DNA from 2 places in the Peribacillus sp. NPDC055009 genome. Region 2 is predicted to be linked to the other one. Evidence: riboswitches for the same ligand, from Rfam matches in the RefSeq annotation. Region 2 holds a riboswitch; the other holds the start of a gene.
What was found. Region 2 has a riboswitch for cyclic di-GMP ahead of ACWF5P_RS08315 (anti-repressor SinI family protein). Riboswitches for the same ligand answer to the same signal wherever they lie in the genome.
Positions count from the first base shown of each region.

Region 1: it holds a riboswitch for cyclic di-GMP, as region 2 does, so the genes downstream of both, ACWF5P_RS05225 (anti-repressor SinI family protein) here and ACWF5P_RS08315 (anti-repressor SinI family protein) in region 2, are expected to answer to the same signal.

Region 1 is NZ_JBSGVZ010000002.1:291,753-296,186, forward strand. It holds gene secA (preprotein translocase subunit SecA) at 1-1,180, opposite strand, end outside; gene ACWF5P_RS05220 (helix-turn-helix domain-containing protein) at 1,601-1,924, shown strand; gene ACWF5P_RS05225 (anti-repressor SinI family protein) at 2,073-2,213, opposite strand; cyclic di-GMP riboswitch class I at 2,245-2,330, opposite strand; gene ACWF5P_RS05230 (hypothetical protein) at 2,494-2,691, opposite strand; gene hpf (ribosome hibernation-promoting factor, HPF/YfiA family) at 2,989-3,546, opposite strand; gene ACWF5P_RS05240 (flagellar protein FliT) at 3,800-4,144, opposite strand; gene fliS (flagellar export chaperone FliS) at 4,144-4,434, opposite strand, start outside.
Region 2 is NZ_JBSGVZ010000004.1:19,842-24,275, forward strand. It holds gene ACWF5P_RS08310 (acyltransferase family protein) at 1-1,097, opposite strand, end outside; cyclic di-GMP riboswitch class I at 2,081-2,162, shown strand; gene ACWF5P_RS08315 (anti-repressor SinI family protein) at 2,181-2,285, shown strand; gene ACWF5P_RS08320 (hypothetical protein) at 2,796-2,933, shown strand; gene ACWF5P_RS08325 (hypothetical protein) at 3,166-3,297, shown strand.

The DNA.
Region 1 (4,434 bases), on a different contig from region 2:
TCGGGATCGCAATTACATTCATATTATAAATATTGCGGAATTCTTCTTCTTCCGTTTTGGCTGTTCCGGTCATACCTGAAAGCTTTTCATACATCCTGAAATAGTTCTGGAATGTAATCGTCGCAAGAGTCATGCTTTCATTTTGAATCTCAAGTCCTTCTTTCGCTTCGATCGCTTGGTGGAGACCTTCACTGTAACGGCGGCCTTTCATCAAACGGCCAGTGAATTGGTCAACGATGACTATCTCGCCTTCCTGGACAACATAATCCACATCCAAATGCATGGAAACATGTGCCTTTAACGCCTGATTGATATGATGATTCAAAGTAACGTGATTAATATCGAATAAATTATCGATATTAAACGCTTTTTCAGCTCGATTCATCCCATCTTCCGTCAGCTGAACACCTTTTGTCTTTTCATCATATGTGTAGTCGGTTTCTTTTTTCAAGGTTTTTACAAACGCATTGGCCTGGATATACAGCTGAGCCGATTTTTGTGCGGAGCCGGAAATGATCAATGGCGTTCTTGCCTCATCGATCAAAATCGAATCGACCTCATCAATGACAGCGAAGTGCAGCGGGCGCTGTACCATTTGTTCTTTATATAACACCATATTGTCACGAAGATAATCAAAACCTAACTCATTATTCGTACTATACGTAATGTCAGCATTGTACGCCGCCTGTTTTTCTTCTTTAGAATGACTGTTCAAATTCAACCCGACGGTCAAACCAAGGAAATCATACAATACACCCATCTCGGTGGCATCACGGTGTGCCAAGTATTCATTGACAGTAACGACATGTACACCTTTACCGGTAAGCGCGTTTAAATAAACCGGCATGGTGGATGTTAAGGTTTTACCTTCCCCTGTTTTCATCTCGGAGATATTTCCATCATGAAGTGATGCCCCACCCATGATTTGAACACGGTAAGGATATAAACCCAGAGCACGCTTTGCCCCTTCACGTGCAACCGCAAAAGCCTCAACAAGCAAATCATCAACGGTTTCCCCATTTTGATAACGCTCTTTAAATTCACCCGTTTTGGCACGCAACTGTTCATCCGATAACCCCGCCGTCTCATCAGCCAGCGCTTCGACCTGATCGGCGATTTTTTCTAAACGTTTGATTTCTCGCTTATTCGGATCAAAAACTTTATTTAATATATTAAGCATTCAATAACGCTCCTCTATTATGGTAATGATCGTTCAATGACAAAATTCATATAAGTAAGAAGAAACACACTTCTATTATTACTAATGCACGCTTAATTTTACCACTTCTATCATAGAGGTACAACTTCATGTCACTTCCCTGGTATAGACCTGAATTCAATTCTTGCGAAAAACAATGGATAAATGAGGAGTAAAACTGTTAAAATAGAAGGAAGTATAAAAAATATGTTGCTAACTCCCCACTATTCCATATGCAAATGAGAATTATCCATAACCTTCCATCACTAGATGCTGTGTGTCCTCTCTAGCGATAGCATGTCAAGGTAATCCAACCTTACAGTCGTCTTGTTTTGAATGATAAGATTGGCTACTGACACTTATTAGCGGAAGATAAATAGAACATGTTTCGAGGTGGTATTGATGATTGGTGAACGTGTAAAAAAACTGCGAGAAGAAAAGAAAATGTCGATGACTGAACTTGCCGATAAAGCGGGTGTGGCAAAGTCTTATTTAAGTTCGCTCGAGCGGAACTTACAAACGAATCCTTCTATTCAATTTCTTGAAAAAATCTCCGCCGTACTAAACATTCCTGTTGATGCCCTGCTTTATGATGCACCAAATAAGGAAACCTTGGACACTGACTGGATGAAAATCGTTGAGGAAGCCATGAATTCGGGTGTCTCAAAACAACAATTCAGGGAATTCATCGAGTTTAATAAATGGAGAAAAGATAAAGAAGAGTAGAGTGGTAGTACACTAGTTTACCTACATAATCCTGAAGAATACAGTTTGAATAAGCTAGACTTGTAGAATCTCAAGGAAGAATAAACCCTATAAACAGCTAATGAATCGAATTACTGTTTATAGGGATGTTCTCGAACTTTTTCGTAAGCTATTTTCCATTGTTCTCCTCTAATGTTACCTCAAGGCTTTCCCGTTTCAAAAAAGCACTGATTTCCTCCTTTTTGAAACCCAAGCTCCTTGCTTCTGAAATCAATTTCACCCATTCTTGATCCACTTCCACATTAGCCACCTCTTCTACCTCCTAAAATACTCCTTGTATTTCAGGCAGACCAGCCATCATAGTCTCGAGGACCTTAGACCTGTGCCTTTGCGCCCTCATCTTTCAATAAGTTTGCCTTTGTCGTGGTATTTATTACCAAATACATTACTTATAATCATATTATAACGGATACCCACTCCATATATTGCTATTTTATGTCGGTAATCTACCTAAATGCAAAAACTTTTATCCGACAAATTATTACAAAATTAAGAAAATTCATAGTGCAGGTAATTTATCATAGACTAATTCATTTTCGTTTTTTTGTATAATAGTGAATATTGCTCTTCTTAATATTTCGTTGCTTTGTATTGATTCTCTCCATTGTAAGTGCATCCAAGGCTTTTTGCGCAGTTAAATCCTCACCGCAGGTCGGGCAAAGCCACTTTCCATATTCCGCACTGCTAAAAGAAGCCCTATGGCAAGTATGGCAATTCTTTCGATACAAGTAATCCAACCCCTCTGCACCTTGATCAAATTGTTTTATATAAAAAATCAGCCGTTCTTTTTAAAGAACTTACAATTTGAGTATAGTGCAAAAGAAGGGGGTTATTAAATAGGTAAAACTGACTATTTATCTTAATAAAGAACAATAATTGTTCTTCAAAAGGATTTTTCGTTGATTTGTATTTTATAGAGAACAAAAGAAGCAATCATTCTTTTCCTTTTCAAACGAATTCTATCAACAGGCATTAAAAAAGCACAACCCAAAGGCTGGGCTGTGCTTTTGATCTTAGAATAATAATTAACTAGGTTCAATCAATCCATAGCGTCCATCTTTTCGGCGGTACACTACGTTCGTTGTATTAGTATCCGCATTCGTGTAAACGAAGAAACTGTGACCAAGCATATTCATTTGTAGAATCGCTTCTTCACTGTCCATCGGCTTTAAATCAAAGCGCTTATTGCGGACCACTTCAATATCATTATCGTCTTCGAATTCATCCACCACTTCGTCAACTTCCATATTGAAGGCGAATGCATCTGGTGCAGCTGATAGATTGTTCCGGAACTTACGATTGACCTTCGTTTTATGTTTACGAATTTGGCGTTCAAGCTTATCATTGATCAAGTCAATGGCAGCATACATATCCGCATTTTCCTCTTCAGCACGAAGAACCAAATTCTGCATGGGAATCGTCACTTCGACCTTTGATGTATTATTGTTCACTTTTAAATTCACTAACACATTTGCATCTGGTGTATTGTTAAAATATCGTTCTAACTTGCCAATTTTCTTTTCGACGTATTCTCGAATTGCTGGAGTTACCTCAATGTTTTCACCGCGTACGTTGTAATTCATAAAGTGAGTCCTCCTTAAATTAAGACTATACAGTTAGATTCTACAATACCCCTCCGGTTCCTTTTAGAAACACATCATGAAATATGTCGAAATAATGAAACAATTGTCGGAAGGTTTGGAAAGGGGTTGATGTCTGCCCTAGCTTCATTATATCAAATGCTATGCTATAAAGAAAAAATTAAGCCTATTTTATTTACAGAAAATTTAAAAATAATTAACATAAAAACCTTTTGGAATCCAAACGGTCGTATAATCAATTTCTTTTATCATAGAACACACCATCCACTGATAGACTTTCATACGGGTTCGTGTATTTATTAGATGATCGTTTCTTCTTGTTTATTTCCTGGATATCCCGCTTTATCTCCTGCTTTTGGAGCTTCAGCAAGTGATCGACCTTTTGGTTGAGCAACAGTGCTGCACGTCCCAGCTGCTGCTCTTCTGCAGTAAAAGGCGGTTTGATTCGAGAAAGAAGTCCATCTCGCTGATCGATCAGCTTTGTGATCCTTTCTATTTTATCATCACGCTCTGTAATCGTGTGATTTTCCAGAACGGCAAGTAATTCAACAGTCAAATCATGAAAGGTCCTAATCACCATTACACTTGACCGCTTTGGGTAAATTGTTTTTTCCGATTGATTTGAATTACTTCCTTCCAAGTATTCCGGAACTCAGTAACAAGGCCCTCCACTTCTTCCAAGGTAGAAACATCATTTTTCATATTCGCTTCTATCAGACGCCGGTTCATGAAATCATATAGACTCATCATAGCTTTGGATACATCCGCATCCATATTCAGCGTCACCATCAATTCGCGGATGATATTTTGCGCCTTGATGATGTTCGTATTCTTCGCTTCGATATTTCCTGCTTCAATGGCCTTCTTCCC
Region 2 (4,434 bases):
AGCCTCATGCATGGTTTTTCCACGAGTAGATAGGACGCTGAAGAGAGTAAAAAAGATAAGAAAAAGGAAAATATCAATATTAAACCGGTAGGCAGCTTGTTATAAAATAGGTACATCAAAGAGAATAAGGATATAAGATGGTACAAATACAAGCTATATGAAATTTTCCCGAGAAGAGTTAGCAATCTAGACCTTAAGACCGCCGAAATTTTTTGGGAACATACGCTCATGATGATAAAAATGCAAACACCGAATGAGACAACGTAATCCCTAAAAATATAATTGTTTAAAAAATCCACTTCGCCAATGATGCCTTCGTACATAAAACAGGTAATTGCCCCCAACAACAATGCAATTTTTACAGTTTTTTTCTTTTTCAAGGTATAGGAAAAAAGTTCGTGTCGATATTTCGCTATTATTGCTCCCATCAAAAAAAGGGTACTGTAGTGGAAACTTAGAAGAATGCTGGTTATATCTCCACCAGAACCAAACAAAAACAAAAAAATAGTCGACGAAAAAATTAAAACAAAAAGCCATAATAAAGAGTATTTAAGCTTTTTTCGCACAAATAAAAAAATCAGAACAGGAAATATAATCGAAATTCTCATTTCGTGGACAAGGGACCATATAACGTTGTTATAGGCATCTGTATTGTACTGCCCTATAAACAAAAGATGTTCTATTAATAAGGAAGGAGTATCCGGGCCTGTCCAAGATTTATTAAACCAGTCAGTGATATAGGGAAAATCAATTTGGCTTAAAAGCATTTTAGCCAATATAGCTATGCCTATTGCTACTAGATATGGTATATAAATTCGAAACACTCGTTTTATTAAGTATGTAGAATAGTGGAATTTAGCACTATTAACTGATAAATACAAAACAAAACCACTTAATACAAAGAATAGAATGACAGACTCATTTCCACTACTGAAAAAAAGGCGTAAAGGAGTTTCCTTAAACAAATAAATCATGTAGGAGCTGTTTGAACCATACTGATAATTAGCATATGAAGGGTATACCATCAAATAATGCCCGAATAACACAATGAGAGCGGCTAACCCCCTTAATGAGTCGAATTCCTCATATCTAGTCATATCCTCCTCCATATGAACCTTTTTTTTTATAATATAGCACTTGTTCTTAATAAAGTATAGCTAGTTCTTTAAAACAGACAAAAATAGACAATTAAGTACAAAATTAACCATAATATACCAATTTATAAGCTCGATTAGGTAATGTTTAATCGACTAATAAATACTTCTGGAGAACAGTTGAAAGACCGAACACATCATGCTCTTATAAGAGATTTGTGGCCTTTGGCCAATGGATAAATCCTGTTCCCACTACCCTAAATTTCCTTAAGATATGGAAGTTTGGGGAACAGCTAGCCAGTTAAGGATTAGACATACAGGCGATGTTTATTATTCCTGTAATGAGGGAAACGAATTACAAGATATGCAAATAGAATTAAACCAATTGACATAATAATGTAAAGATGGTAAGTTCAATTTGGTTATTCTTTATAAAGAACAGTTTGTTCGTTAAGGGTGATGGTGTAAACTGTTAATTCTATCGAAAGATAAAAAATAAGTAAAAAAAAATAATAGATTTTACTATTTAATATAAACCTGTCATTTTTATTAAAAGCAAAAGATCCATTAATAAATTATATAAGAAAGGATGATTTTAATGCCTTTATACCAAATGAGAGAAATATGGACACCTCTAAAATTAGTTGGGGTTAAGTTTTTTAAAACAGAAGAAGGAAGTATTTTTATGAAAGTATTTAATAAACGTCGAAGAAAGTTAAAGTAAAATATTATTGTGCGTTAAGCTTTTTGTGATGAATCAAAAATCACCAATACCTAGTTGTTTTATTGAAGAATATTGTAGAATGATGGCGGAAAATAACGAAAAGTATTTTAATAAATTCGTCAGATTTTTAAGTATAATTAACATGAATATAGTATTAAATACTTAGTGAAAAAAAATTCATGGGCTATTACGATTTCTTAAAAAGATAGAATGACAAAATTAACTCCATGAACCAAAATAGGAAGATCATAATGTGAAATATTCTTGAGAAAGGCAAACCTATTGAAAAGTAGGGGCGCAAAATTACAGGTCTAAGGCTTTGCTAAGACGGCTGTGTTACCACAAGTTGGGTGGGATTTGTCATGGAAGCTAACAATGAACGGGAAGAATGGGTTTATCTAATTTTAGATGCTAAAAATGTAGGATTAACTATTGAAGAAGTGCGGGAGTTCATAATAGGAAAATGAACGGGAAAAAGAAGATATTAAGGGTTAAAAAAATTTCGTTAGGGAAGGCTGTTATACAGTCTTCTTTTTTTATTTCATTATCGGAAACCACCGTAAAAGGTATCCAGAATAAAGAACATGGGGACAATAATAAAAATGCAACCAGTGAGGGGGACTTTTTATTATGGATGTACCTATTGCCTTTTTGAAGGGATTAATATGGGGAACTTTATTCAGTGTACCGTTATGGTTATCATTTTGCGGTTGGATAAAAATAATAATGAATGCTTTAGAATAGAACCTTAATAAATTCAGATTATTTAAATGAATATAGCAGGATTTAATATATTGATAATTGAATTTAATTTATATACATAATGTGTTTTAATTTGTCTTACCCTTCAAAAAAATTGTTAATAATAACTTAATTATTTTTAGCCGTAAGCCGATACTACATATAGAGATCAAGCAAAGGGACTTCGCAACAGGCGATGTCAGATAGCTGCCATCGAAATATAAGGAGATTATTTGATGACAAAAAACAAATACATTACGTTCGAGGAAGTATATGAAAAGAAACAGAGAAGCAAGAAAATTTTTATTGGGACTTATATTACCATTACATTAATATTGATTTCTTTAATGACTTATTTAATGGGACAAGTATAATATGGAGTATCGAAGGGGCTGAGGAATCGGTCCTTTTTTGTTTTTATCCATATAATATTGACTAGTACTAAATATTAAGAAAATGTTAATATTCAGTCATTTTTCTGTTAGTAAACTAGTTTCCGCTTGCCAATCCCTATTATATATGTGATTATCAGATAAAAGAGCTATATTCCTTATTATTGAAAAAAGATTTGGGACAACTTATGAAATGGTGGAGTGGAAATTTCGCATGGATTTTTTTGATATTTTAAAAGACACTTTTGCCAAGGGTGAGTCTGGACAAAATGTTTCTGTAAATGAACTTGTGGAAGAGATTAAGGAGAAATTAAGCGGGATCATTGAACATCCTGATAGAATATGATTCGTAGATACTTCTTCCCGGGCTTATTGACGTTGGGTGTTATTTGGTGCAGTTTTGTATAGAACGTTATTCTATCGTTTTCAGTGGCTCTTATATGTATCCTTTTTAGTGCAGATGAACTGCATCAAAAACTAACCGGTGGCCGTGTCCCTTTGTGGATGTTATCACGGACACGTTTGGCGGTTTGCAAGGAATCTTCTGTTTTCTTTTATTTATCGATGGAGAAAGCGACATCGAATCTGAATAACTCATTTTGATACATATAATGTAGGAATGACGGAGCATGTCTTAAACATGCTTCTTTTTTTTGCGTTTATGGATGCTACGCTTTGAGGGTGAGGACTCTGGTGCATAAGCTTGTATCATTTTTCATTGGCCGCTCGGTTGAAAAAGCGTTTCGAAGCTGCGAATTAATCCGGCATATTATGTGCAACATCGTTGCCTTGTACTTTTACAATATGGAAGTAGAGACCTTTAAGTATGATGCAGGCCGATACTTAAGAAAGTGAAGAACTGGATTCTGGTTAGGGTTGGAGGGCAGTATAAAACGGCCTATGAAATTCCAGTTACACAGGTTCTTCAATTCTCACTATGGGTGCTTACTTTGGAACAAAATTGTTATGTCTTAAAAGAAAAAGGCGAATGCTGTTTGTTATGGGATTATCGGTTTAAATAGATTCCTCTCCTTTTTCAGGCTCGAGTTCGTTTTATTGAAAAGGGAGAGGCATGCTCTCATGTATTGCCGAAAAGAGCTACTTCTCATGAAACATATTTCATTCTTGAACGATCACTGATGGCTTTCAGAATAAACATTTTGTCCTGTTTGCTTAGCATAGCCCAGCTGCCTGCTTTGATTTTCATACAAATCCACTCCTTTGGTTTAGGATTATTTATTATAGTTGATGAATGACGGTTGATGGAATTCCGGGTCCAGTGAATGATAGAGTCAATTGATAATAGGGGCAAGGGGAAGATGGAATTGTCAGCTCATATTAGATTATACCGTCTTTTAGTGCCTAATAAACAACAAAAATTCCAACAAATCTCTACAATTGGTGTTCGTTTTTTGTCAGATTATTGGACGGGGAAAATGAAAAAGCTGTCGGGATGCGGGTCCGGACAGCTCTTTCATTTTTT